4 regions of the Brevibacillus sp. LEMMJ03 genome follow, and region 1 is predicted to be linked to each of the others. Evidence: riboswitches for the same ligand, from Rfam matches in the RefSeq annotation. Region 1 holds a riboswitch; each other region holds the start of a gene.

The links. Region 1 has a riboswitch for S-adenosylmethionine ahead of metK (methionine adenosyltransferase). Riboswitches for the same ligand answer to the same signal wherever they lie in the genome.
Region 2: linked by a shared signal. The riboswitch ahead of FOI68_RS12480 (homoserine dehydrogenase) and the one ahead of metK (methionine adenosyltransferase) in region 1 are both predicted to bind S-adenosylmethionine.
Region 3: linked by a shared signal. The riboswitch ahead of FOI68_RS05390 (sugar ABC transporter substrate-binding protein) and the one ahead of metK (methionine adenosyltransferase) in region 1 are both predicted to bind S-adenosylmethionine.
Region 4: linked by a shared signal. The riboswitch ahead of FOI68_RS15215 (aminotransferase class I/II-fold pyridoxal phosphate-dependent enzyme) and the one ahead of metK (methionine adenosyltransferase) in region 1 are both predicted to bind S-adenosylmethionine.

What each region holds. Positions count from the first base shown of each region.
Region 1 is NZ_VKJN01000013.1:20,652-27,812, reverse strand. It holds gene FOI68_RS16480 (sensor histidine kinase) at 1-552, opposite strand, end outside; gene FOI68_RS16475 (polysaccharide deacetylase family protein) at 549-1,568, opposite strand; gene metK (methionine adenosyltransferase) at 1,695-2,906, opposite strand; SAM riboswitch class I at 3,036-3,136, opposite strand; gene FOI68_RS16465 (hypothetical protein) at 3,190-3,654, opposite strand; gene FOI68_RS16460 (S8 family peptidase) at 3,681-6,236, opposite strand; gene FOI68_RS16455 (SLAP domain-containing protein) at 6,466-7,161, opposite strand, start outside.
Region 2 is NZ_VKJN01000008.1:179,542-186,702, reverse strand. It holds gene FOI68_RS12490 (saccharopine dehydrogenase family protein) at 1-465, opposite strand, end outside; gene FOI68_RS12485 (GNAT family N-acetyltransferase) at 1,138-1,920, shown strand; SAM riboswitch class I at 2,014-2,121, shown strand; SAM riboswitch class I at 2,208-2,317, shown strand; gene FOI68_RS12480 (homoserine dehydrogenase) at 2,408-3,700, shown strand; gene FOI68_RS12475 (glycerol-3-phosphate responsive antiterminator) at 3,787-4,338, shown strand; gene FOI68_RS12470 (MIP/aquaporin family protein) at 4,561-5,268, shown strand; gene glpK (glycerol kinase GlpK) at 5,335-6,828, shown strand; gene FOI68_RS12460 (glycerol-3-phosphate dehydrogenase/oxidase) at 6,997-7,161, shown strand, end outside.
Region 3 is NZ_VKJN01000003.1:138,567-145,727, reverse strand. It holds gene FOI68_RS05395 (sugar ABC transporter ATP-binding protein) at 1-777, opposite strand, end outside; gene FOI68_RS05390 (sugar ABC transporter substrate-binding protein) at 809-1,951, opposite strand; SAM riboswitch class I at 2,070-2,189, opposite strand; gene FOI68_RS05385 (hypothetical protein) at 2,460-3,374, shown strand; gene FOI68_RS05380 (FTR1 family iron permease) at 3,452-4,381, shown strand; gene FOI68_RS05375 (DUF2723 domain-containing protein) at 4,502-6,085, shown strand; gene FOI68_RS05370 (hypothetical protein) at 6,007-6,492, opposite strand; gene FOI68_RS05365 (hypothetical protein) at 6,625-6,849, shown strand; gene FOI68_RS05360 (VOC family protein) at 7,029-7,161, opposite strand, start outside.
Region 4 is NZ_VKJN01000011.1:112,182-119,342, reverse strand. It holds gene FOI68_RS15230 (PhoH family protein) at 142-1,473, opposite strand; gene FOI68_RS15225 (YhcN/YlaJ family sporulation lipoprotein) at 1,670-2,278, shown strand; gene FOI68_RS15220 (trans-sulfuration enzyme family protein) at 2,313-3,515, opposite strand; gene FOI68_RS15215 (aminotransferase class I/II-fold pyridoxal phosphate-dependent enzyme) at 3,512-4,678, opposite strand; SAM riboswitch class I at 4,775-4,890, opposite strand; gene FOI68_RS15210 (pyridoxamine 5'-phosphate oxidase family protein) at 4,980-5,438, opposite strand; gene FOI68_RS15205 (DUF5665 domain-containing protein) at 5,589-5,921, shown strand; gene FOI68_RS15200 (hypothetical protein) at 5,925-7,161, opposite strand, start outside.

The sequences.
Region 1 (7,161 bases):
CGCGACGCGCTTCCGTTCTTCCTCCTGGGCCTGAATGATCTTCAACCCCATCATCTGATGCTGCTTGGCCGTCTCCAGCGCTTCGTCGACCTTGCTCAAGTCGCCGGTCAGGTACCCGAGCACAACCCCCATCTGCGTGACCAGCTTTTCCGCCCGCTCGATCGTCTCCTCCAGATTGCGAAGCTGCCGCTCCAGATCATTGCGCCTGCGCTTCAGGTTGTTTTCCCGTTCCCGGAAAATGGACAGCTCCACCTGGATGCGGCTCGCTTCCTCGTACGCGATGCGGATGTCTTCTTCCGTATAGGTGTGGAAGTTGCGGCTCACCAGCACCAGCCGGTTGCGCGACTTGCGGTAGGCGAGCTCCAGCGCGTCCACCTTTTGTATCACTTTGGAAATTTCTTGTCGCAATTCATGCAATTCCAGCTTTAACGCATTGCCCTGCTGGCGTGCATGTTCCGAAATCTCAAAGATTTGCGCCTTGCTTGCCTCCACCGTCTCAATCGTTCGTTTAATCACTCCATCCAACATGCTGATGCTGATTGCCTGATTCATTCCTGCTCTCCTTCAAATCCGTTTTTCGCTTTCGTAAATAGCTGGTGGAGTTGGGCAGTATCCATCTCGCGCAAACCGACGTCAAAGCGCGGGATGGCCAGCGGATTGACGCCGGGTGTCACCACTCCCGGATTGGAGTTGAACACGTAACGGTAGCCGGCTTGTTGGGCTGTCTGCAGAACGATGTCATTGAAAAAGCCGAACGGCAAGGATATGGTATCCACCGGTCGGCCCACCAGATCGCTCAGGCCGACGCGGGACATGGTAAAGTCAACGTACAATCGGTTCCGGTATTCCTGCTCGTCTTCCAGGCGCTGCACATCCTCCATGTATACGGGAGCGGTCTTTGGCCCCCATTCTCCCCATTCGCTGCTGGCGGCCTGTTCATGCAGACTGTAAGTGTGTGAGCCGATATCCACCAGCCCGGAAACGAGCATTTCTTTTATCTGTTGGCGAGTCAACGGTGTCGTCATATTTTCTCGCTTGCGCTCCACGGTGTCCCGCAGCCGACCTGCTATGGCAAAATTGACGGATGGAAACTGGTACCGGCGCAGCACGGGAAACGCATGCGTGTAGTAACTCTCGTATCCATCGTCAAACGTAATCAGCACGGCGTTGTCGGTGGACAGCACGCCGGTGTCGACAAAACGCAAAAACTCCGACAGCGAAATCGGATGCAGGTCATTCTCGCGCAAAAACGCCATATGCCGGGCAAATTGGTCCGGGTCAATCACATAGCGTTGGTTCAATTGGTTCGACACATGGTGGTAGGTCAGCACCACCACCCGATTTCGATACCACTGCCTGGGTACGACGGCTTCGTCCTTTTCGGCCGTTCGTTCCCGCGCTGCAGCGGCTTCCTCCCCGCTTGTGCTTATAGACGTAGGAACCGGGGGAAAATGTTGCACTTTTGGCATGTTCTTATTTGGAAGATGCACACCCCCGAGCAGTCCGGCAGTCACGACCAGACCGAACGACACCAGAATGACAAGGAAGAAGGGCCACCTTTTCGGCAACAAAATCCCTCCTTACAGCCTACATAGTGATTCGACACCGGTGAACGGATTCCTTTATGACTGGATTACCATTCCTATCCAAGAAAAAAAGCCTAGTGCGTACACTAGGCTCTCCCTACTCGGTTGTTAGTTCAACAGATTGGCAGCGTCCTGTTTCAGCGCTTCCGCCTTGTCTGTCTTCTCCCACGGCACATTCAGGTCGTTACGCCCAAAGTGACCGTATGCGGCGGTTTGCTTGTAGATCGGACGACGCAGGTCAAGCTGCTTGATGATCCCTGCCGGGCGCAGGTCGAAGTGCTTGCGGACGAGCTTCACCAGCTCCTCCTCGGCGATCTTGCCGGTGCCGAACGTATCCACGCTGATGGACACAGGCTGTGCCACACCGATGGCGTACGCTACCTGCACTTCGCACTTGTCCGCCAGGCCGGCCGCGACGATGTTCTTCGCCACGTAGCGCGCTGCGTATGCGCCGGAGCGGTCCACCTTTGTCGGGTCTTTGCCGGAGAACGCGCCGCCGCCGTGACGAGCGTAGCCGCCGTAAGTGTCCACGATGATTTTGCGTCCGGTCAAACCGGCGTCGCCCTGCGGACCGCCGATCACGAAACGGCCGGTCGGGTTGATGAAGTACTTGGTCTCGTCATCCAGCAGTTCAGCGGGAACGACCGGCTTGATGACGTGTTCCATCAGGTCTTTCTTGATTTGTTCCAGCGTCGCTTCCGGCGCATGTTGGGTGGAGATGACAATGGTGTCGATGCGCACCGGCTTGTCGCCTTCGTATTCCACGGTCACCTGCGTTTTGCCGTCCGGACGCAGATAGCTGAGCGTGCCGTTTTTGCGCACTTCGGTCAGGCGGCGGGCCAGCTTGTGCGCCATGCTGATCGGCAGCGGCATCAGTTCAGGCGTTTCGTTGCAGGCAAACCCGAACATCAACCCTTGGTCGCCGGCGCCGATCGCTTCGATTTCCTCGTCGGTCATCTTGCCTTCGCGCGCTTCCAGGGCCTGGTCCACACCCAGGGCGATGTCGGCAGACTGCTCGCCGATCGCGGTGATGACGCCGCACGTGTCTGCGTCAAAACCGAATTTGGCGCGGTCATAGCCGATTTCGCGGATCGTGTCGCGCACCAGCTTTTGAATGTCCACATAGGTGTTGGTGGTGATTTCACCCGCCACGAGCACGAGACCGGTGGTTACGGACGTTTCGCAAGCCACGCGGGCGTTCGGATCCTTTGCCAGGATCGCATCCAGAATGGCGTCGGAAATTTGGTCACAAATCTTATCCGGATGACCTTCGGTGACAGATTCAGAAGTGAACAGACGACGACCTTTTTGCAATGCCATGTGTACGACCTCCTTTGGACTCATACAAATAGTGTGGTAGCCGAAACAGGTTCTTATCAGACGAAGGCACATGCAAAAAAAAACCTTTTCCGTTTGAGGAAAAGGTGCTTGTTTTGATGCGTTCCTTACCTCTTATCGGCCAGAACAGATATCCGTTCTGCTGGTTAGCACCGCTCAAGTCGGTTGCCGGGCTTCATAGGGCCAGTCCCTCCGCCTGCTCTGGATAAGAGTATCCATTACGGATAATAGGATACTGGTTTTTCTCTTCGGTGTCAATATGCACTTAGCGGATTTCGTATTTGCCGCGCACCATGATGTAGGCCACGCCGCCGTAGTTCGGGTCCAGCCGCAAACCGCGGTTGTCGGAGCGGGCGATCAGGAGCAGGTGGTTGTGGGAAACCGGTGCACCGGCACGGAGATCCGCCCCCTCCGTAATGTCGGTCAGACCATCTCCCTTGTCGCCGGCGACAGCCTGCACCTGTCCGGTGCGGACGATGAATTCCGTCCCTTCAAAGCCGTACAGCGTCTGGCCCGGATACAGCTCCACCACGGTCAATCCGCTGGTCCCGCTGCCGCCTCCACTGCCCAGCGCTCGTTGGATCTGCTGATCGACGTAGCTCTTCGTCACGACCGGGTCGTCTGCGGAACCCGGCACGCCGGCGCTTCCGCCGTCAGCCATCGCCTGGGAAGCAAAAATGGCCGTTCCGACTACCGCGGCTGCAAGCAATCCTTTTGTCGCTTTGTTCATCTCGATGTCCTCTCCTTTTCTGAAGATCACAATTGATAGACCCTGGCCAACAGGACGACCACCTCGGCCCGGGTCGCGTGTCCCTGCGGCTTGAAGAGATTCCCGTATCCCTTCAGCCATCCTCTGGAGGTGAGCGCCTCGATGGCCGGAGACGCCCAGTGGCTGGTCGATACGTCACGGTACGAAGACCTGCTGTGCTTGTACAAGAGCAGGTTCTGGGCGCGGGCTGTCATCTGGGCCATCTCCGCCCGGGAGATGGGCTGGTTCGGCTTGATCGTCCGGTTGGGGTACCCCTGCAAAATCCCCAGTTGATAAGCCTTCAAGAGCGACTGGTACGCCCAATGGGAGCTGGACAGGTCGCCGAACGGATTGCGGCCCGTGTACGACCCCACCGGCAGCCCTTTGGCCCGCATGGCCTGGATCAGCATGGTGGCAAACTGTGCCCGCGTCACCTGCTGGTTGGGCTGGAACGTGGCGTTTTCAAAGCCCTTGACGACCCCTTTTCGAGTCAGCCGGGCGATGTCGGAGCGGGCCCAGTGAGTGGCGATGTCGCGGTAGCCGTCCACCAGCTTCTCCTTGTGCAGCGTGAGGCGGTAGGCGTCGTATTTGAACGAAACCGCGCTGCTCAATCGGATGTAGTACCTGCCGGGCTTGAGTTTCAATCCGATGACTTCCTTGCCCTGATCAGACAACTGGGCCACCTGGTCGGTAGCGGCCAGCGCATAATTGAACGTTTGGGACCCGTAGATCTCGATGCGCATCCCCCTGGACACGGGGACAAACGGCGCGCGAACGCTGACGTAGGATTCCGAATCGACGGTAAATTGGAACCAGTCCGAGTCGGTATGGGTCGGCAAGGTGCCCGTCATCAGCGTGCCGCTGGCCAGATGAGACGCCTGGCGATACGTATCGTTGGGTTCGTTGACGTCCTTGCGAACCGGCGTGTAGGTCAAATCCAGCCGGTATTCCCCGTTTACCTGATTGCGCCAGTACTCGCTGATCCGGATGTAGTACTTGCCCGGCGACACCTCTTTTTGCGCCCGCTCGGTCGGGTCGTCCCGGTCCCCGGTGTCGTACTCTTCCCATCCCTGCCCCTGTTTGCCGATGCGCATGTTCAGATCCATCCGCTTGGTGTCAGGGGTAACGGTAATGTTCAGCCGGCCATACTCGCGCACGTAGTAGGAAAACCAGTCCTGGTCGCCTTCTTCGTGAAAATTGCCGGTCACGCTGATCTGATTCCCGACCAGCGGACGCGCCGTATCCATGTTGTTGTTTCGCTCGTAGCGGTCCGGGTTGATCGTAAACGAGCTGGTCAGCACGTAGGTAAACGCGTTAACCCCGCCGCTTCGCTGCAGTTTGATCAGCATCCGTCCGGCCTTGGCCGGAACCGTCAGGGTATCGCCGTTGCCGATGTAATACGTGACCGGCGTGCGATTCTCCGAATAAAACGTGGCGGCCATGGGGGACGATATCGATGTGGTGACAGAACCCCTCAACGTCACTTTTCCGTCGTAGGGAATATCCATCTTGTACCAGTCGATCGTGTCGGACGGGTTGAGCCGGCCGCGAATCTGCGACTCGATGGGAAACGGACTGGCTTGTCCCATGCTGTTGTTCGGCTCGTGAAAATCCGTCGAGGGATTGGTTCGGACGGCCCGGTAGACATTGAGCAGGCCGTAGCCCGTTCGCCGGTCCCAGCCGCGCTCGCCGAGATCGGTGGCGGTCTGGTACAGGAGCTGCCGCACATCGAACGGCGACATGCCGGGATGGCGTGCCAGCACAAGCGCAGCGGCCCCGGCCACCTGGGGAGCGGCGGCCGATGTGCCGCTCAACGTGCCGTATTTGCCTCCGGGCTTGGTGGTGTACACGTTCATGCCGGGTGCCACCAGATTCAACTCCGGCCCCGAATTGGACTCGTACAGCGGTTCGTTGTTGCTTTTGACCGCCCCGACGGCGATGACGGTCGGATAAGCAGCCGGATAGGCGACCCGGTCGCTCTCGTTGCCGCTGGCCGCCACCAGCACCGCTCCGCTCGCTTCCGCCCGTTGGACCGCCTCCGTCAAGGCTTTGGAGTACGACATGCTGCTGACCGACATGAGGATCACCTTGGCCCCCCGATCCAGCGCCATGTGTATCCCCTTGGCCACCACGTCAATACTGTCCTGCTGGCCGTATTTGTCCAGCACCTTGATCGGCAGGATGCGGGCGTTCCACAGCACCCCGGACACCCCGATGCCGTTGTTTCCCCTGGCCGCGATGATGCCTGCCACCGCCGTGCCGTGTCCGTTTGCGCTGTCGTCATAGGGAGACTTGCCCGGATTCACCAGGTTGATCCCCGGCAGCACATTCCCTTTCAAATCGGGATGGTTGGCATCCACCCCTGTATCCAAGACGGCGATGATGATGGAATTGTTGCTGTTCACCGTTTTCCACGCCTGGTCCGCCTTGATCTGCTTCAGGTGGGTCTGGTTGTTTATGTACCGGTCCGATGTAATTCCGGCCGCCGCAGCGGCTCTGACGTTCGCGAAAGCGGCTGTCAGTCCGATGGCGACCACAAGCCCCAATATGATAACTCTCCTCATGAAAATGACAGTCCTTCCTCCCCTGTTTCCGCATGCCGGCGAAACACAAGGAATGCAGGTAGTGGCGGGTCACATGCCCTTCTCTCTTCATTCTATCTATCTAGCATAGCGGAATAAATGGACGAAACGCAACCCTGTCAATCCAATTCTTGGAACGCTGACGACATACCCGGCAAACGGCAGAACCCCCTTCCGCCGCGGCAAAAGGGGGTCTCCCTGAAACGTTCCGTTATTGCAAAAAGCCCTTCGGCTGCGAGGTTTCGGATGCAGCCTGCTCTTTTTTCTGCTGTTTGGCCTTGGGGATGAAAGCGGTACAATCGGCGGCTTTCACGCCTTCTTTCTTGATCGACGTCGCCGGGATTTCAAACGCCCAGATCCGACTGCCCTTGGCTTCCACCTTCAAGTTTTCCAGCGTGTAGTGGACGCGGGCTACCGCATCTCCTGCCTTGTCGTGCACGATAATCGGCACTTCCGTAAACTCCAGGCGCTTGTTCAGCCCGTTGCGGAACAGCACGACCACCTTCAGGCCGTTGTTGGTTCCTTCCGTAATGTCCAGCACCTGCAGGTCCACCAGGCCTTCTTCAACCGGCAGAGCGGCCGCCTTTTCCCGGTACTGCTGCTGCTCCTCTTCGGTCAGCTCTCCGCCCAGCATTTCCGGATGCTCGGCTGTTTTCTCGGGTTTCTTGTACTCCAGTGTGAGCGGCACTTCCTTATCCGGCAGGTCGTCAAACTCGCTCCACGGGAACAGGAACTCGCACGGGCGGCTCGACTTGTCGCCGATCGGCCCAAACTCCAGCAGATGAAACGTTTTGCGTGCGACGACTTTTCCGTCCGGCGTCACCAGTCTCAGCGGCAGCCGCTGAAACAGCATGCTGCGGCTGGTGGCATTGCGGATAAAGGTAAGCACGAGGTACCCTTCCTGCGT
Region 2 (7,161 bases), on a different contig from region 1:
AATGGCATCCACTTCGTCCAACTGATCGACGGCGTACCGGGCCGCGATGTTGGAAAAGCCGGGGTCGCACCCCAAGCCCATGATGCCCAGGAGGCCGGCCGCTTTGAACGCGTCGTTCCAGGCCAACTGTTTGCGGAGCCACTGCGGCCCGCTGGAGGCGGTATCAATGTAATGCGTTTTCGTGTTCAAGCACGCTTTCATCACTTCGAAGTTGTTTTCGGGCAGGCCGATGTGCAGCAGTACGTCGATGTCGCCCAGAATGGCCTGGACGCTCGACACGTCGCGGGCGTCCACCCGCTTCACCTGAATCTCCACGTCGGTTTCCCGGCGCAGTTCGGCGGCCAGTTCTTCCGCCGGACCGATGGAAATGTCGGCCAGCACCAGTTTTTCCAAGTAACGCGACTTCACGATTTCGCAGGCGCTCACTTGTCCAACGCCGCCAACACCTACTATTGCGACTCGCATAGAGTCCTCCTTCCGTATGTGGGCAACGGTCTATCTTCGCATTCGAAACAGCCATTTCGGCAGATGAAGATTGATGTCGGCAGGGTACACCGACACGGGCGCAGTCATGTCAATCGGCTCCCGAGGGCGCAGGTTCATGAGAACAACCTCCTTGTGTTCGTGTGGTCATTCCTGTACATGCCGGGGAAAAGCGTGAAGGCTAGGGGGGAAGGCGGCGATACCGCATGGGTGCTGTCACCTCCTTTTCCGGTTTGGAAAGCAAAAGGGCGGGCGCGCCGAGCCGCGCAGGGGATAGTACATGTGTATTCATCGGCCCGAACGTCCCATGCGCTCAACAGGGGAGAAAAAATCCGGACCCCACCGCGGCTCCGCGACGTTCCAGCCGAAGACGGTAGAATAAAACTGAACGGCTCGCTCGGGGTTTTGGCTGCTTAATTCGAACAGGACGACACGTGCCATGAGGAGCACTCCTTTCGTAATATAGGGAATCATATCCAATTCCCTGCTGCCAAGGGAAACCCCTCTTTCTTTGCGTATAAAGAGAAGGGGAACCACCCCAACACGTCTGACTGTGGAAGAAGCGAACCGGTAGAAACAAACGTGCCGGCGGCCGCGCAAAACAGTAGAATAGAGAGAGGAAACAAAGACCCCCTTTTTCGCGGAGGAGACGACATGATCCGTTCGATCACAGAACAGGAACGTTCCGCCCTGCTGGAGCGCTTGTGCGTGGAAGAAGCGTACATCCTGTACAGCAACCTCTTTCTGCGGGCGGACAGATGCATCGCGCTTGCGCAGACACGAAACGAAGAGATTTGCCTGGTCGGAACCTATCTGAAGGGCTTGCCGTTCCACGCGTTCACCTTCCATGCATGGGCGGGCACGGAGCATTCTGCCGAAGAGATGATCGGGGCATTCAAGGAAGCGTTACGACTTCCGACGCAAGAAGCGGTGAGCGGAGTCATCACCGTATCGGAAGAATGCCTGTCCCGCCTTGCCATTCCCCACATTCAGTCCAGAAAGACCATGCTGCTGATGAGATGGCGCGACACGACTCTTCTTTTGCCCAAAAGCGATTACCGCTTTCTCGACAAGTCCCATCTCGATGCGGTCAACAAACTCGCGAGCGAAGTCGGCATGATCAGCTTTCGAGAGGAAGAACTGACGGAAACACCTCATATCGGTTTGTTTTCCCCTGCCGGCGACCTCATGTCGATGGCCGGGTTTCACATTTTTCACGAGCGCTATGTGGAGATTGGCAATATCGGCACTTCGCCAGCCCACCAAAACAGAGGATGGGGAACGCGGATCACGTCGGACATTTGCCGGCTGGCACGGGAGAAATCGCCGCACGTGTACTTGTGTGTGTTTGAGGAGAACCGGCCGGCGGTCGCTGTTTATGAAAAACTGGGGTTCGTCACTGCCGCACGTTACGCCTATCTCGAATGTACGCTGTGACGTTCGCGCGTGCCGCACGCGGCGCCGTCTGCCAGATTCTTGTTGACGAACAACCTGGCATTCTTTACAATGATACCCAACAGGTAAACACTGTTCTTATCCAGAGCGGCGGAGGGACTGGCCCGATGAAGCCCGGCAACCGTCACGAGGTGCGTGACCAGGTGCCAATTCCTGCAAGACAGAGGTCTTGACAGATAAGAAGCGGGTTCGTTTGATACGGATGCAGGCCTTCTTCTTGTCGGAGAAGGCTTTTTCATTCTTCTGTTCCTGAACTTCATAGGACTTCTTTCTTATCCAGAGAGGTGGAGGGACTGGCCCGATGAAGCCCGGCAACCGTCACGCGATATGTGACAAGGTGCCAATTCCTGCAAGACACGCGTGTCTTGAGAGATGAGAAGGAGGCTCGGGCGCAATGCACACAAGCCTTCTTCGAATCGGAAGAAGGTTTTTTCGTGTTGTACAAGACAAAAAACGGGGTGGGAGAAACATGAGCGTGGTAAAAGTGGGCTTGTTGGGATTGGGAACGGTAGGCGGCGGGGTGGTCAAGACGATCCGCGCGCAGCAGGAGAAGCTGTCGGCCCGGCTGGGCAGGCGCATCGAAATCGTCAAGGCGCTGGTGCGCGACACGCGGAAGCAGCGGGCCGTGCAGGTGGAGCCGTCGCTGTTGACGACGCGGTTTGCCGACGTTCTGGAAAGCGACGTGGACATCGTCGTGGAAGTGATGGGCGGCGTGGAGCCGACCTACGACTACGTGCGGGCGCTGATCCAAAAGGGCTGCCATGTGGTGACGGCCAACAAGGAACTGCTGGCCAAGCGCGGCGCGGAGCTGGTGGAACTGGCCAACCGGCACGGCGTCCATCTCGCCTACGAAGCCAGCGTCGCCGGGGGGATTCCCATCCTCGGCGTGCTGCGCCAGTTCCTCAGGACCAACGACATTACGGAAGTGCGCGGCATCCTCAACGGAACGACCAACTTCATCCTGTCGCAGATGGAGGAGGCGCAGCTCCCCTACGCGGACGTGTTGAAGCGGGCGCAGGAGCTGGGTTATGCGGAGGCCGATCCGCGCGCCGACGTGGAAGGCTGGGACGCCCTGTACAAGCTGTACATTCTGGCGCAGCTCGTGTTCGGTGAGTCGCTGCCCCTCTCCGCCATCGAGCGGCAGGGGATTGCCGACCTCTCGCAGGGCCACATCCGGCTGGCGAAAGAGCTGGGGTACCGGATCAAACTGCTGGCGCAAGCGCGCCGGGAAGACGGCGGTCTGCACCTGTCCGTGCGGCCGACGCTGGTGCCGCTGGGGCATCCGCTGGCGCGCATCCGGGATGCGTACAATGCCGTCCAGGTGGAGGGCAGCCTCGTCGGCGACCTTTTGTTCACCGGCAAAGGGGCGGGCGAACTGCCGACAGCCAGCGCGGTCGTGGAGGATCTGGCCTTCTTGCTGACCCAGCCGTTTACGCCTCATCCCGCCTGGCGGGAACGGCCGGCGGCGGTCCCGTCCAGCCGGCTCTCATCCAGCCTCGACTTCTGTTTTCTGGAAGGGACAGCGGCCCGCGTGACGCCGGAGCAGGTGCTGCTGTTCCTCGAACGGGCGGGAGTCGCCGTCCGCAGGCTTACCGTCCAGTACGATCCGGGCAGCGTCCTGCGCGTGGGCTTGCTCGCCGCCGGACTCAGGGAGGAGCACGCGGAGCTCTTGGGACGGGACTTCGGCCTGCAGGCGCGGTTGTACCCCGTGCTGGAGGCGGCCGACGATCGTGGTGCCGTCGAAGGGACTGCGGGTTGGTAAACAAGCGTCCAACTCCCCATCGCATTCGCCGGGATTTTTTGGCATGATAGAAGCGGAGCACTTCTTCTTCAAGGGGATGAGGACACATCATGCTGGGTTCGCAAACCATTCTGCCGGCCATTCGCCACATGAAGGAGTTTGAGCGCGTCCTGGAAAGCCGGTACGACACGATCATTCTGCTGGAGAGCCATATCTGTCAACTGAAAAGCATCGCCGACCTGGCGCGCCGGCACGGAAAAAAGCTGTGGCTGCACGCCGATCTGGTGCAGGGGTTGAAAAACGACGAGCACGGCGCGCTGTTTCTCTGCCAGGAGATCAAGCCGGCCGGCGTCATTTCCACCCGTTCGCAGGTGATCACGACCGTCAAAAAGAAGGGCTTGGTCACGGTGCAGCGCCTGTTTTTGCTGGACTCCGGCGCGCTGGAGACAAGCTACAAAATCCTCGAGCAGACGAAACCCGATTTCGTGGAAGTCCTGCCGGGGGTCATGCCGCACATCATTACGGAAATTCGTGAGCAGATCCGGATTCCGATCATCGTCGGCGGGTTTATCCGCACCTGGGAGGAGATCGAGAGCGCTCTGGCGGCGGGAGCCATCGCCGTCACCACCTCCGATCGAAACCTGTGGAAACAACTGTAAAAAAGTGGTTGACAACGCTTTCACGTCCGCTTATGATTGATTCCAGAAGGTCATACGTCGGATGAGATCAGGAGATCCACCTATTTCTCTAGTGTTTAAGTTCCTGTGGGCTTAAGCAGTGGTTGATAGGTGGATTTTCTGTTTTCTTCCAGGGAGGTGAACGGCGAAAAGGGGGGAGCCGGTCCGGTCTCATCATAAAAAAGAAGAGAGTGGGGGAACATGATGTCGGCGTATTGGGCGGAACTGATCGGGACCATGATGCTGGTGATTCTCGGGGACGGCGTCGTGGCGGGCGTCGTGCTGAACAAGTCCAAGGCGCAAGACGGCGGATGGATCGTGATTACCATGGGCTGGGGCTTTGCCGTCGCCTTTGCCGTTTACGCGGTCGGGGGAGTCAGCGGCGGCCATCTGAATCCGGCCGTCACCATCGCGCTCGCGTCGATCGGATCGTTCGCTTGGGAGCTCGTGCCCGGGTACATCCTGGCCCAGATGGCCGGGGCGTTTCTGGGGGCTGTCTTCGTCTACCTGTACTACCTGCCGCACTGGAAAGAAACCGCTGACCCGGCGGCCAAACTGGGGGTATTCTGCACGGCTCCGGCGATTCGACACACGTTTGCGAATGTTCTCAGCGAGGGGTTGGGCACGTTTTTTCTCGTGTTCGGCCTGCTGGCCATCGGCGGCAACACGTTTGCCGAAGGGCTCAATCCGCTGATTGTCGGCTTTTTTATCGTCGCCATCGGCATGTCGCTCGGCGGGACCACCGGCTATGCGATCAATCCGGCGCGCGATTTGGGGCCGCGCCTCGCCCACTTCGTCCTGCCAATCGCAGGCAAAGGCTCATCCGACTGGAGCTACGCCTGGATTCCGGTCGTGGGGCCGATCGTCGGCGGGACGGCGGGAGCGCTCGTATTCAAGACCTTGTTCGGCTAAGCGGTCGGCCCGGGCCGATTAACGCAGCGAGGGATCGGGAGAAAACGATGAAGGGGGATGTGACGGATGGAAAAGCGGTACGTATTGGCCATCGACCAGGGCACGACCAGTTCCCGTGCCATTTTGTTCAACCGGGAAGGGAACATGGTGGGAGCGGCCCAGAAGGAGTTCACGCAGTTGTTTCCCCGGCCGGGCTGGGTGGAGCACGACGCCATGGAGATCTGGTCGTCCGTCGTCGGCGTGATCGGCGAGGTGCTGGCCATCCACAACATCAGCGCCCAGGAAGTGGCCGCGATCGGCATCACCAACCAGCGGGAGACGACCGTCGTCTGGGACAGACAGACCGGCCTGCCGGTCTACAACGCGATCGTCTGGCAGTCCCGCCAGACGGCGGAGATTTGCGAGGCGCTGAAGGCGCAGGGGCTGAACGATCGGTTTCGCGAACGGACCGGCCTTTTGATCGACGCCTACTTCTCCGGCACCAAGGTCAAGTGGATCCTCGACAACGTGGAGGGAGCACGGGCCAGGGCGGAACGCGGCGAGCTCTTGTTCGGCACCATCGACACCTGGCTGATCTGGAAGCTCTCCGGCGGCAGGGCGCACGTGACCGACTACACCAACGCGTCCCGCACGCTGATGTACAACATTTTCGACCTGCGCTGGGACGACGAACTGCTGGAGCACCTCACCGTGCCGAAAGTGATGCTCCCCGAAGTGCGCTCCAGCTCGGAAATCTACGCGCATACCGACAAAGACCTCTTCTTCGGCGTGGAAGCGCCCATCTCCGGGGCGGCGGGGGACCAGCAGGCCGCCCTGTTCGGCCAGGCGTGCTTTGAGGAAGGCATGGCGAAAAACACCTACGGCACCGGCTGCTTCATGCTGATGAACACCGGGGAAAGACCGGTGCGCTCCGAACACGGCCTGTTGACCACGATCGCCTGGGGCATCGACGGCAAAGTGGAGTATGCGCTGGAAGGAAGCATTTTTGTCGCCGGTTCCGCCATCCAGTGGCTGCGCGACGGCCTGCGCATGCTGAAATCGGCGGCGGACAGCGAAGCGTACGCCAGCCGCGTGGAATCGACCGAGGGCGTCTACGTGGTGCCGGCGTTCGTCGGCCTGGGCACGCCGTATTGGGACAGCGACGTGCGCGGCGCCGTCTTCGGCCTGACGCGGGGCACCAGCAAGGAGCACTTCATCCGCGCCACGCTGGAATCGCTGGCTTACCAGACGAAAGACGTGCTCACCGCGATGGAGGCCGACTCCGGCATCACGCTGAAAAAGCTGCGCGTGGACGGCGGCGCGGTGAAGAACGACTTCCTGATGCAGTTCCAGAGCGACCTGTTGGGCGTGCCGGTGGAACGTCCGCAGGTAAACGAGACGACCGCCCTGGGAGCGGCCTATCTGGCCGGTTTGGCGGTGGGCTTCTGGAAAGACAGGCAGGAGATCGCCGCCAACTGGAACGTGGACGGCGCCTTCGACGTGAAGATGAGCGAGGAACGGCGAAACGGGCTGTACGCCGGCTGGAAAAAAGCCGTGCGGGCGGCGATGGCCTTCAAATAAGCGGCCGGACGTGGTATACTGAACGCAACAAGGTCATACGGATGGTCTGAGAATCGGAGTCGACCACTGATCCTTCTTTGCGGGCAAGGAGGGATTGGTGGTCGTTTGTGTTTTTTCCGGACTGTTCGGGTTGAATCACCGATAAAGTAGAAGGGGGAGTGATGCGTGATGAAACGAGCGGAACACCTGGCGCGGCTCAAAACGGCAGAGCTAGACCTGCTGGTGATCGGCGGCGGCATTACCGGCGCGGGGATTGCGCTGGACGCCCAGGCGAGGGGCATCCAAACGGGGCTGATCGAGATGCAGGACTTTGCTGCGGGGACCAGTTCCCGC
Region 3 (7,161 bases), on a different contig from region 1:
CACTTCGCCTGCTCGCCCCGTCCGGTCGTCCGCCCGATTGGCTTCGCTTCGGCCCAGCATCGCCGACACCGCTTCTTCCGGACTGGTCTGGTCCGTCCGCTTTTCCCACACCCGACTGCCGTCCCGCAGCACGGTGATGCGGTCGGCGATGGCGAACACCTCCGGCAGCCGGTGGGAGATGTAGACGATCCCCAACCCGGCCGCCTTCAGGCTGGCGATCAGCTCGAACAGCGCCGCCGCTTCCGTCAGGCTGAGCGGCGCGGTCGGCTCGTCAAAGATGACGAAGCGGACGTCCTGGGACACGGCGCGGGCCAGCAGCACCAACTGCTTTTCCGCCAGCGTCAGCTCCTCCGCCTTTGCCTTAAGCGGCAGGGAAAAACCGCACCGGCTGAGAATCTGTCGGGCCCGCTCCACCGTCCGCTTCGGCGAATGCCACCAGCCGCCGGCGGAGACGGATTGGTCCAGGAGAATGTTTTCCGCGACGCTCAGGGAGGGAATCAGCCCCGTGTCCACTTCCTGCTGCACGAGGTGGATGCCGGCCCGCTTGGCATCCCGCGGTTCGGCGACCGCAAGCTCGCGGCCGTCGATCAGAATGCTGCCGGCAGTCGCCTGCTCCGCGCCGGAGAGAATTTTCACCAGCGTGCTTTTGCCCGCCCCGTTGGCCCCGAGGATGGCGTGCACCTCCCCGCCGCGCACGGTGAAATCCACCCCGCGCAGGGCGTACACCCCGCCGTACTGCTTGACGATCCCCTTCATTTCCAAAATGGAGGCCGTCATCTCGCATCCCTCCCTGATCTGTCCGTTCCTGTCACTTGTGCTTAGCCTCCAGCGCGGCCATCCACGGCGAGACGGCGGCGTCGCTACGTCCCCATCCGCTCACGTATTGAGCCAGTTCGGACATGTTGACCGGTTTGTCCGGCAGTTTGTCCTGGCTGACCAGATGCGGATCGAGCGAGAAGTACTTGGGCGTGTGTTCGCCGGCGATCTTTTGGTAGAGGAAGCGGCTCTGCACCCGTCCGATGTCGGCCGGATCGGTCGCCGCCGACGCTTTCCACGGGCTGTCCTTCTCCTGGATGAGCTGCAGGTCTTCGTCGGACAAGTCGATGCCGAACACCTTGATCTCCGTCCGTCCCGCCGCCTTGATCGCCCGCGTAGCCCCTTTGGCGAATTCGTCCCACGGCGCCCACACGGCAGCGATGTCGCCTTTGTTCGGGTACTTTTTCAGGATCGCATCCATCTGCGCCTGGGTGTCCAGCGCCGTGTTCGGGGTGGCCGAACCGAAGCGGGCGATCTCCTTGATGTTGGGGTAGCGCTTGAGAAAAATCTCGTAGACGCGGTTGCGCTTTTCCATCGGCGCAAAACCGCCCACCCAGATGTAGACGATGTTGCCTTTCCCGTCGATGGATTGGGCCAGGTTTTTCAGCCCCTGCCAGGCCAGGCTGTAGTCGTCCTGGTCAATCACGGTGACGCCGTCCACCTGGTCCAGGTCGTTGTCGAACGCGACGACGGGAATCCCCGCCTTGACCGCCCGCTCCACGCCCGGCTGCAGCGCTTCCGCACGGCCGTGGTTGATCAGGATCCCGTCCACTTTTTGGTTGACCGCGGTGTCGAGGTGGGCCGCCATTTTGCCCAGGTCGCCGTCCGCGTTGTAGACGACCAGCTCGCCGCCGAATTTGCTCACCTGCTCTTTGACTCCCTGCAGGTACTGGGCGGAAAACGTCCCGATGGAGAACTCGCTGACCAGAGCGATTTTCAACGGTTTGTCCACTGCCGCCGGAATGGCCGCCGAGGTAGACGCCGCCGGTGATGCGGCTGCCGGCTGCTGCGGCGCGGCCGCCGGCTGGGACGACTGTGACGTGGCGGACTGGGCAGACGGCGCCGGCGGCTGTTCACTGGTGCAGCCCGTCAGCAAAAGGGCCGCGACGAGACTGGCTGTCATCCATTTTTTCATCGTTTTCATCTGGTACATCCCCCCGTATGAGTGCGTGAAAAATGATGGCATGGACGGAAAAACCGGAAAAAACAAACGCCTCTTTCCCTGAGGAAAGAGGCGCGGTTCGCTCGCTCACCTCTCATCTCTCAGGAAACATTCCTGCAGGAGTTAGCACCGTGCCGCAAGAGCCGCATGCTCTTGACAGTCGGTTGCCGGGCGTCATCGGGCCAGTCCCTCAGCCTGCTCTGGATAAGAAGGCATGTGTAATTCCAAGTTTTCCACTATGCTTTTGATGATGAGGACATCATACATCGAAGCCGGCGGCTCCGTCAATCCCGTTTTTGGGAGTTTTTCAGAAATATTCGCGACTGTAAGCAACTTCCAAAAACGGATGGAACGGCATGTGCTCCTTTCATCGAGAATGAAAATCTTTATTGACGCGTACGGGATGCCCCTTTATTATCAGGAGAGGAGATCGTTTTGATAATGATTATCATTATATTAATGATAGAAAGGAGGAGGCTCCGTGCCGCTGCGCCTCTTGCTCGCCCTGTTTCTGGCGCTGCTTCTGCCCGCATCCGCCTTCGCCTATTCCTACGGCGACCCGAACAAGGAAGACCTCGCGGAGAGCTTCAAGGAGATCGCGGCCAAGCTGGAACAGACTCCGGAAGACTGGAACGGCGCCCACCAGGCGTTTCTCAGCCGCAAAAACGAGATCGCCCTGGAGTTTGGCCAACAGACCGCCCAGACGCTGGAAGCGAACTTTTCTCAACAAAACAAGGATCTCGTCCTGCACAACTACAAAGCGCTGCTGGTGAAGAACATCGACCGCCGGTTGACAAACGCCGAGCAGCAGTTTGACGACTACGCCAAGGCAAAGCTGCTTTTGGCAAAAGGCAGAGGGACCCTCAACGTGCTCGCCCCGTACATCAGTGACAGCGCTTCTAAAACGGCGTTCGCCGCTTTCGACAAAGCGCTGGCCGCGCTGGGCAATCCCGGCCTGTTCGGCGTGGGGACCGTGCCTTCCGACAAGAACGAGTTCCTGAAGCAGACCAAACTGATTCGCTCCACGCTCCAGCCGCTGTTTCCGTGGAAAGGGGGAACGGCCTCTCCGGCCGGCACGAAAACGACGGCAGGCGGTTCGTCCCCTGCCGGCCAACAAACGCCGACGTCCGGCAGCCTTCCTGGGCAGTCGGCCGTTTCCCCCGCCGCACAGGCCCCGGAACAATCTCCCGGACAGGGAGAACCGGCCGCACAGTCGTCTGCCCATTCCGCCGGCGGACAGACAGACGGCCCGACCGCGAACCCGGCGCCCGCCGGAGAAGGCGCCAAACCGGCTCCGTCCAAGGTAAATCCGGTGGTCACCGCTTCTCTCATGGGCGGCCTGATCATCGTTTTCGGCAGCTTGTTCTGGCTCGCCAAACGAAAGAAATGGATCTAACCGTCCATATCGAAAAAACGGGAGCGACCTCTTCCGCGCGGGGAGGTCTCTCTCCGTCGTAGAAGGGGGAGGTACCCATGGACATACAGGCGTTTCTCATCACCCTGCGGGAAGCTTTCGAAGCCCTGCTGATCATCGGCATTATCGTCACCTATCTCACCCGCGTCGGCGCCCGCCAGTGGAACAAATGGGTGTGGGCCGGCGCCGGTTTGGCTCTTTTCGCCAGTTTTCTCGTCGCTCTCCTGTTTCAAATCGTGCTTACCGACTTCCGCATGATGGCGAGCGAAAACTACATGCGGATCGGCATGCTGTTCGCTTCCTCCCTGCTGTTGACGCACATGGCGGTGTGGATGTCCGGCCAGCAAAAAGACATGCGAAGCGACATGCACAGCAGGCTGGACAAGATCCTGACGGCGGGCAGCGCAGCCAACCTGATCGTCCACTCCTTTCTCGTGACGCTGAGGGAAGGCGTGGAGACCGTCTTCTTCTTTGCGGCAATCAGCGGCGGGGACATCCAAAAGGCGCTGACAAGCTGGGGAGCGCTGGCCGGATTGGGGCTGGCCTGTGTGCTGTCGTATCTCTTTTTCAACAGCAGCAAAAAATTGCCGCTGCGCACCTTTTTTACCGTCACCAAGGTGATCATCCTGATCATCGCCGCCGGCCTGTTCGCCCAAGGCGTCGGCGTCATGCAGGACCTGGGGCTGATCGGCAGCGTCTACCGCACGCCGGCCGGAGACATCGGGGAAGTGTACAACATCGTCTCCATCCTGCCGGAGCATCCGGTCGACGAACAGCACTACATCCGCGATTACGGAACCGCTCCGCTGCTGAGCGGTCAGGTAGGCATTTTCCTCAAAGCGCTGCTCGGCTATACGCACAATCCGTCGGTGGAGGAGTTCGCCGCGTACTGGCTGTACTACCTCGTCATCGTTTTCCTCATCCGCTGGCGGTCGGTCCGGCAGCAGCGGCAAAAGGAGGACGCAGCCCATCAGCCGCCGGCGGCGTGAGTGGCGGCAGCGATCCGTCGGGACAGCACCCGGCAGCATGCCGCGGATCAAAGCCGCGGCATGTGGCGTTCCGCCACTGAGCAGTACCGAGACCCCAGGCAGAAGGAGGGGGTGTCCGACATGCCGTTTTTTCGAAATGCCATCATCCTGACTTTCTTGACAGCGGCCGTCTGGGCCCTCCGCCTCCCGTTTGCCGGGGTGTACGCGGAAAGCTGGGACGCCGTTGATTTTGCCCTCGCGCTCCAGCGGTACGACATCTTCAACATGCAGCCCCACTTTCCCGGCTATCCGCTGTACATCCTCGCCGGCCATCTGTTCCTGCCGTTCGCGGAAGAGCCGGTTCGCGCGCTGACGCTCTTGTCCGTCTGGTGCGGAGCGCTCTCCCAGATTCCGTTTTACCTGTTGGCCCAAAAACTGCTGCCCGACGCCCGATCCAGATGGACAGCAATGCTCCTGTTCGCGGCCAGTCCGCTGCTGGGGCTCACCGTCGTGCAGCCCATGTCGGACGCGTTGGGCTTGCTGGCGGTCCTGGTGCTGTTGGCCGTCATCGCCGCTACCCTTCACCTGAGCGGACGGCCGCTGTTTCTGCTCACCTGCCTTGCCGCTGTCTGGTTTGCGCTGCTGTTGGGCATTCGCCTGTCGTCCTTTCCGTTCGGCTTTTTGCTCCTTCACCCGCTGTTCCGGCTGTTTCGGGAACGCCGCAGTCTCGGGGGCTTTATCGCCCGTACGGCCGTGGTCGTGCTGCTGTTCTTGGCTGCGCTGGCCGGCTGGCTGCTGCCCACCGCCGCGACCGAAGGCGGGCTTGTCCCGTTTTGGCAGTTGGGGCAGGCGTTTGCCGTCGGCCACTTCACCGATTGGGGCGGCACGTCCTTTTCCTCCGGCGCCTCCTGGGGGGAGCGCCTGTGCGGTTTTCTCTGGGAACGCTTGACGCTGAACGGCCTGATTGGCACATCGGAGGAGGCATTTGCTCAGGGGCTGCCGGGATGGCTCAACATCCTCGTTCTCGCCGTCTTGATCGGCGGCGCGGCGGCAGGGGCCGCCGACCTGCTGCGCCCGCGCCCCCAACCCGCCGTCGTCTGGTTCCTGGCGCTGGCCGCCGGACCTTACGCACTGTGGGCGTTTTTCGGCCAAAACAGCGAAAAGGCCCGGCACATCCTGCCGCTGCTGCCGCTGCTCCTTCTGCTCGTCGCGCACGGTTTTTCCGTGCTGGGAAACCGGCCCCGCCGGTTTGCGGGAAAAGCGGCGGTCTGTTTGTTGTTTGCGGGCGTCCTGGCCGTCCTGACCGTCCGCCAGGCAGCCGTGCTTCAGCGTCATCTGGATCCTCCGCCCGCGCTGCAGTTGGTGCGGTTCGTGGAATCCCGGTATCCCCCGGAGGGCACCCTGCTGTACACCTGGGAGGAAGAGCGTCTGTTTGACTATTACGCCCCCGCCTACGAGACGGAACGCGTCAGACGGTTCGCCTATTTCGCCCAGTCCCTTACGCTTCACGCCTCCACCGTCTCCCGGGTGCTGGTCACCAACGCGGTCCTGGACGGATTTCCGCCGGAGCTGCGGCCGGCGGCGAAGGAAGTGGCGCGCTTTTCAGCCGATCCCTTCCTCTACCCCACGTACCATACGGTGATCCTCTACGAACTGCCGACGCAGGGCGCACAGCAGCCGACAGACGGTTCGCGCCGACGGCCGCCGGCCCTGCCGAACGGATAGTCCAGCGGGTGACGTCCAAAGACAATCCAGCGGCCGTCTGCCTTCCGCCGCAGTTGGTAGACGCGGAAAAACCGGTCGTCCCTGTCAAAGGCAAACCAGACGGCCACGGTCGCGGTCCGCCCGGCTGCCGCCAGCACCCGCGCCTTGACGATCGGCGGCGCGCCGATTCCGTCTCCGACCGGGATCGCCAGACGACCGCGGATGCGCCGCAAATCCAGGCTGCCGATTACCCGTTTGGCCAGACAGGGCGTCATGGTTTTCCGCAGGAACCGTTCGATTTTCGCTTTGCTGGCAAACCGCTTCGGCAGCAGGACGCCCCGCTCGCCCGCCTGTTTCCGTGCGGAAAACACGATCGTCCAGAACGCCTGCTCGACCCGTTCGACCGTCCGAGTCAGCCGTGTTTTCATCCGGCACACCTCCCTCCTGTATGGTATGCCGGTGATCCGGCGAGGGATGGGCTGCCCTGCATACATAATTGCCGCTGCTGCGAGAGATGCTACGAGGTGTGAACCCGATCTTGACGCAGAGGAGGAAGGCACATGCCGGCACAAGTCAACACCGACCAGTTAAAAAAGGCGGAAGCGTGCACAACTCTTGCGAAGAACATGATTACGCAGGCGATCGAACAGTCCGCAGCCAACCCGCAATTGGCGGAAGAAGCGCTGAAGCAGGCGTCCCAGGAGATCGCCCAGGCGCAAACCATGATCTCGCAAGTCCAATCGGCCCTGCAAATGCAGTCCCAACAGCAGCAGGGGCAGGCGTAATCGCCAAGGAAAAAGGCGGACCCCATGATTCGGGTCCGCCTTTTTGCGTGTCCATCAGCCGGCCCGGCAGCGCCGCCGGTTCCCGTCCCGCTCGACGACGGGGAAGCCGGTGAGGCAAGTGACGGCATGGACTGCGGAAAACGGCTCTGTCGCAAGCGACGCGAACAGAGCCGTTTTCGTTAATGTTGTTTACCCTCCGTGTTAATTTGGAAGGTCACGCCAAACTTGTCCGTTACAATCCCGTACGCCGGGCTGAAAAACGTCTCTTGCAGCGGCATGTTCACCTGACCGCCCTGCTTTAAGGCTTCATAG
Region 4 (7,161 bases), on a different contig from region 1:
CCGCCATTCCGACCAATGTCGACTGCATGATCATGAGCATCCACGGTTCTTCGCCTCCTGACAAGGCTTTTCGCCGTTGATCCATCAATCATCGGGCTCGACATTCTACAGTGTGCGCCGTTTTTTGTTTTCTATGCATCCCTACAGCAAATCGGCCGCCAACTGGGCCAGCACGCTGCGTTCCCCTTTTTCCAGCTTGATATGGCCGGCCAGCTTTTGGGCCTTGAACATCTCCACCACGTAGGTCAGGCCGTTGTTGCTTTCGTCCAGATAGGGGTGGTCGATCTGCTCCGGGTCTCCCATCAGCACGATTTTTGACCCTTCGCCAACCCGGGTCAGGATCGTCTTCACCTCGTGTTTGGTCAGGTTCTGCGCCTCGTCGATAATGATGAACTGACCGGGAATGGAGCGTCCGCGGATGTAGGTCAGCGCCTCGACCTGGATGCTTCCCATGCCGGCCAGGATCTTGTCCAGATCGCCCGGATGCTTGGTGTTGAACAAATATTCCAAATTATCGTAAATCGGCTGCATCCACGGCCGCAGTTTCTCTTCCTTTTCGCCGGGGAGGAAGCCGATGTCTTTCCCCAGGGGAACAATGGGTCTGGCCACCAACAGCTTCTTGTACGTCTGCAGGTCCTCGATCTGCAGCAGCCCCGCCGCCAGCGCCAGAAGCGTTTTGCCGGTTCCGGCCTTGCCCGTCATGGTGACGAGCGGAATCTCCTCCCGCAGCAGCAGTTCCATCGCCATGCGCTGCTGCACGTTGCGGGCGCGAATTCCCCAGACGGGATCGTCGTTCGTCACCAGCATCTCCAGCGTCCTGCCTTCCGCGTCCACCTTGCCGATTGCGGAGATCGAGGGATTGATTTCGTCTTTTAAAATCAGAAACTGGTGCGGATAAAACCGGGTGCGGGGAAAACAGGCCGACAGGTTCAGCTTGCGGGAGGCGTAGTAGGTTTGGATGATGTGGGAGGCCACCGTCAGCTTCTGGCACCCGGCGTAAATGCTGGAGTGCTCGACGACGCGGTCGGACAGGAAGTCTTCCGCTTTCAGGCCAAGCGCATCCGCCTTGACCCGCATTAGGGCATCTTTGCTGACGAGAATGACGGGACGGGGGGTTGGGGCCAGGTTTTCCTCTTCCTGCAGATTTAGCGCTACGGCCAGAATCCGGTTGTCGTTGGTAAATTCCGTAAACTGCTTCTGCAGCTTGTGAAGCGAGGAGTGATTCAACTCTACGCGAAACAGACCGCCTGTCTCCAGCGTAATGCCCTGATGCAGATGGCCCAGTTCGCGGAAACTGTCCAACAGCCTCGACACGTAACGGGCGTTGCGGCCAATTTCATCCATGTAGCGCTTTTTGGAATCAATTTCTTCCAACACCACGGCGGGCAGGACGATCTCGTTGTCCGCAAAGGAAAACATCGCCCGCGGATCTTGCAGGAGTACGTTGGTGTCCAGTACGTAGATTTTCTTCAAATTCTCGCCTCCTATTACCCATCTTCTCTATCGTATGCAGTTGGGGACCGGATGCTCTGCTGCCCGAACGCGATGTACTACAGTGTATGACGGGGGGTGGACGGATAGACGAGAGGCGGGGGAATGAAAACGGGGCGGGCAGAACACAATACGACTAACCATGCAGCCGTACTGCAGCAAACCAGGGAAAGGAAGTATGACCGTGAAACGGACAGCTATCTGTATGCTCAGCGTCAGCCTGCTCCTCTCCGCCTGCATGTCGAGCAACAAGCCTCCGGCCAACCAGGCGGCGCCGCAGCCCGGCCGCGCTGTGCCGGAAACGCAGCGCGTCCAGCAAACCGCCCCGTCCCCGGCCTACAACCAGTCGCCGCAGGCAACCGCCAACCGGCTGGTGCAGTTGGCCACGCGGGTGAAAAACGTCAATGACGCGACGGCGGTGGTCCTGGGCAAGTGGGCCGTCGTCGGCATTGACGTCAACGCCCATCTCGACCGGCCGGAAGTGGGCGTGATCAAATACTCGGTGGCGGAGGCGCTGAAAGAGGATCCCCAAGGGGCGAACGCCATCGTCACCGCCGACCCCGACATCGTGCAGCGGCTGCGGGAAATGGCCGCCGACATCCAGCGCGGCCATCCCGTGGCCGGTTTTGCCGAAGAACTGGCGGACATCGTCGGACGGCTCATGCCGCAGTTCCCGCGCGACGTGAGAAAACGGGAAGAGACGCCGACCAGGGAAAACGAGCAGCGGATCAACAAGAGCAGCAACGCCAAACCGCAGGGTAACGAAAAAATCCCGGTGAACCGCTGACCTCTGCCCCAAACAAAACAGGCATTTTCCGGGCTTACGCCCAGGAAAATGCCTGTTTATCGTCTGCCGCGTCACGGTCTGCCGCCTGCTCTACGGGTCCGAGCGCGTCCAACGCCTGCCCCAGGTCCTGAAGCAGGTCGCCGGCGTCCTCCAGCCCCGCGGAGAGGCGGATCAGTCCGTCCGTGATTCCCCGCCGTGCCCGCTCCGCAGGCGGCATGGCGGCATGGGACATCATCGCCGGATAGGAAAGAATCGTCTCTACCGCGCCCAGACTGACGGCGACGATCGGCAGCCTGACGCGGTCAAACAGCGCTTTGGCCCGCTCGCGGCTGCCCACGTCAAAGGAGAGGACGGCCCCGTGTCCGCTCGCCTGCCGGTTTTGCAGGTCATGTCCGTCGTGTTCCGGCAATCCGGTGTAGTAGACGCGGCTGACCGCCGGGTGTGTGGAAAGCCAACGGGCCAGCTTTTCCGCCGTCTGCGTGCTGACGTCCAGGCGCGCTTTCAAGGACTTCAACCCGCGCAGCACCAGCCAGGAATCCTGCACGCCGAGGATCGCTCCCATGCCGTTTTGGATCATGTAGAGCTGCTCGCCCAACGCCGCCTCCCTGGTCACGGCCAACCCCGCCACGACGTCGCTGTGGCCGCCGATGAACTTGGTCGCGCTGTGGATCACCACGTCCGCGCCCAACTCCAGCGGCCGCTGATAGTACGGCGTCATGAACGTATTGTCTACGATCACGAGCAGTCCCCGCTGTTTCGCCAGCGCGCAGACAGCGGCGATGTCCGTCACTTTCAGCGTCGGGTTGGACGGGGTTTCCAGGTAGATGCCCTTGGTCTCGGGACGGATGGCCGCTTCCACCTGCTCCAGCGAGGTGGTATCGACAAAGCTGACGGTGATCCCCATGCGGGAAAGAACCTTGGTCAAGAAGCGGTAGGTGCCGCCGTACACGTCCTCCGCCACCACGACGTGATCCCCGGCGGAGAACAGCATGAACACGCTGGAGATGGCCGCCATACCGGAAGCAAAGGCGAATCCGCGCTCTCCTCCCTCCAGAACGGCGATCGCCTCTTCCAGGGCATGCCGGGTGGGATTGCCCGAACGAGCGTAATCGTAGACTCCGGGCCGGTCCAGATCGGCCTGATGAAAGGTGGACGCCTGATAAATGGGCACCGAGGCCGCCCCTGTCACCGGGTCAATACAACTGGTGCCGTGCAGCAGTTTGGTGGCAAAGTTCATCGTACACTCCCTCCCGCCACTGCGAGACTGGCATCCAGCGCCTGACACACATCGGCGATCAGGTCGTCGGGATGTTCGATCCCGACCGACAGCCGCAGCAGCCGGTCGCACACGCCCACGTACTCGCGGATCTCCTGCGGGATGTCGGCATGGGTCTGCGTCGCCGGATAGGTGCACAGCGACTCCACGCCGCCCAGGCTTTCCGCAAACGAGACGATCCGCAGCCGCTCCAGAAACGGCGCCACCTGATCAGCCGAGCGGAGGCGGAACGAGACCATCCCGCTGAACCCGCTGGCCTGCCTGCGCTGCACCTCGTAACCGGGGTGCTCCGCCAAGCCGGGATAAAAGACGTCCGTCACGGCAGGGTGTTCCCGCAGTTTCTGCGCAATCGCATAGGCGTTTGCCTGATGGCGTTCCATCCGCAGGGCCAGGGTCTTCATCCCCCGCAGCAGCAGCCAACAGTCCTGGGGACCCAGCACCGCTCCGATGGAATTGTGCAAAAACCGGATCTTTTCGGACAACTCCTCGCCCTTTGTGACGATCAGTCCGGCGAGGACGTCGTTGTGTCCGCCGAGGTATTTGGTCGCGCTGTGTAGCACCAGGTCGGCCCCCAACCCCAGCGGCCGCTGACAGTAGGGCGTCATGAACGTGTTGTCCACAATGGTCAACAGCCCGTTCCGCTTGGCCACCTCCGCCACCGCCGCGATGTCGGTGATCTGCATCAGGGGATTGGTCGGCGTTTCCACAAAGACAGCCCGCGTCTCTGGGCGAATCGCTTCTTCCAAGTTCTTCACGTCGCGCAGGTCGACGTAGCTGAAGCGAAGCCCGTAGCGTGAGAGCACCTGCTCGAACAACCGGTACGTCCCGCCGTACAGATCGAGCGATACGACCAGGTGATCTCCCTGGGAGAACAGCCCCATGACCGTGTGAACCGCCGCCATGCCCGAAGCGCAGGCAAACCCGGCGTCTCCCCCTTCCGCTTCGGCAATCGCCTGCTCCAGCACCGTCCGGGTCGGGTTGGCCGTGCGCGTGTAATCGTATCCCGTGCTCTGACCGAGGGCGGGATGGCGATACGCGGTGGCGTAGTAGACGGGAAAGCTGACCGCTCCGGTCCGTTCGTCTTTGGCGACGCCCGCCTGTACCAATTTTGTCTCCAGATGCATGTGGATCTCTCCCTCCAACGAATTGGCCGAGGGCAATGAAAAAAGCCCTCTTTTCTCTGAAAAGAAGGCTTTGTTTACGCTCACGTAAGCAAATCCTTCTCATCTTTCAGAGCGTTTACACTCTGCAGGAATTAGCACCAGTATCCCCCTGTACACAGGTGATTGGTTGCCGGGCATCATCGGGCCAGTCCCTCCGCCTCTCTGGATAAGAAGTTTGCTATGCAATTTGCTTTTGGTTGACCTTATACTACCGGAATCGGAAGTACCTGTCAACCCGTTTTTCCATCTCGTTGGTACCCGATCACTGTGCGTTCCTTAATGCGGTCATCACCTGGTTGTCCAGCTTGGCCGCCGCATTTTTGTCGTACGTCTTTTCATATTGGGGCTCGACCGAGATGCGGGAGCCGTAGAACATCACGTCGCGAACCGCCTCGATGGCCACTTCCACCATGGCCAGCTTCAGCGGAACATTCTCCATCCGCTCCGTTTTGATCGTCGCCCTGCCGTTGATGGCATAGGAGGAACCAGCCCCGATCAAATGCAACACCACCTGCGGTTCCTTGGCAATGTTGGCCAAAATGCGGGAGCGGTTGTCTACCGCGAAACGGATCAACTGCGGCGTCGGCGCAAACGTCCAGGAAAGGGAACTGAGCGACGGAGCGCCGGTCTCGTGGTCGATGGTCCCGAGTGTGAGAAAACGCTCCTGCTGCAAAAGCGCGAACAGTTCCTCCGAAAGCGTTTGGGAAACGGTTTCAGCCATTCCGATGCCTCCTTGAAAAGGGAATGTACGTCTATTGTACCCACCCGCCTGGCGATAGGCAAACCTTTCCGTCCGGCGCCTTGATTCTCCACCGTTTTTTTCCTACACTGATACGTAATGGGAACGATCGCGAGACAGGAGGAGAGCCGCATGCCCCCATCCCCCACCGACCGCTTGCTGGCCAAGATCGACGAACTGCTGGCAGAGCTTCAGGAAGTGCGCAAACTGAACGAACGGATGGACAAAATCGCCCTCTTTCTGGAGGATATCCGTCTGGCCGACGTGATTCAAAACTATACGGCCCCGAGCAAGCTGCTGTGGATCAACTTCCTCGCAGGTCTTGCCCGGGGCCTGGGATTGACGATCGGCACGGCCATTGTCCTGGCGTTGCTCGGCTCCTTCCTCAGCCAGTTCCTGTCCGTCCCGATCATCGGCGATTACATCCGCCAGTTGATCGATTACGTGCAAGCCTATCGGCCGTAAGCCTTACTCGTCATCGTCCTCGTCGCGGTCGTCGCCGTCTTTATGGTTGTTCTTGCCGCCATGGTTGTCCTCGTCGTCATGGCCGTGCTTTTTCCAATAGCCGTAGGCGTTGCCTTTCGGATGCTTATCCTTGTCCTTGCCTTCCCCCTTGCCTTCCTCGTCGTCATCGCCGTTGACCGGCGTTTTGTGCGGAATGTCGGCTTGGGCCACGAGCTTGCCGTCCAGGTACAGCTCGAGGTGTACCGCTTTCGCGTTGTAGGAGCGGTTTTTGTAGCTCAGTTTCACCTCAAACTCGTCGTCATCCACCTTTACCTCGTGCTTTTTGCCGTCCGGCGCCACGACGTACAGCTTCACCTTGCCCTTGCCGCCCTCATCGTCGAGGCCGTCAATGCTTCCTTTCACGCGAATCTGTTTCTCTTTTGCATTAATCGAAGCGGTTCCCTCGATGCGGTAGCTGTGCGGCTTGTCGCTGTCAGCGGCGTTGATTACCTTCAGCTCCACCGATTCGGAATCGATTTTCTTTCCGGCCTTGTAGGCTTCGACCAGCGCCTTGCCTTTGCCGGCCTGTACGCCCTTCAGGGTGACGGAGTAAGAGCCGACGCCTTTCCACAGCTTTTTCACGTCCGCCTCTTTGGTTTTGCCGTCGTACTTCACGACCACCTTGTCCGCTTCCTGGCTGATGATGCCGTTTACTTTCAGTTCCTGTTTGTTCCCATCCAACAGCGCCAAGGCGTGAATCAGCACGTCGGTCTCCACGGCGGTTCCCGTGTTTACCTGCAGCTTGCGGGTTTCCACCAGCTTGTCGCCCACGTACGCCTTGACCGTCGCGTACTGCGGCGTGGCGCTTACGATAGCGGAAAAGCTGACGGTGAACGTATCCTCCGCGGTGGGAACGACTTCGATCGTGCCGCCGTTCGGCTTGTCGACGACCACTTTGGTCACATTGTCGGACACTTTCCCTTTGATGTACGTGGTTTGGTTGTGGGTCTCGGGCTTCACGCTGACGAAGCCTTGATTGTTGACGTCAAAGCGGACTTCCAGGTAAATGTCGGCGTAGTGTTCGCGGTAGACGCGCTCCCACTCTTCCGGATGCTCCTCGATGTACGTCTGCATTTTGGCGTCCAGACCGATCTCTTTTACGACCAGATACAGGTGGTCGGCCTGCGTTTTCAGCAGCATGTTCAAGGTCGCCGGATCGTTTGCCGCCAGCTCTTTCAGATTGTATCGGGTGACTTGTTTG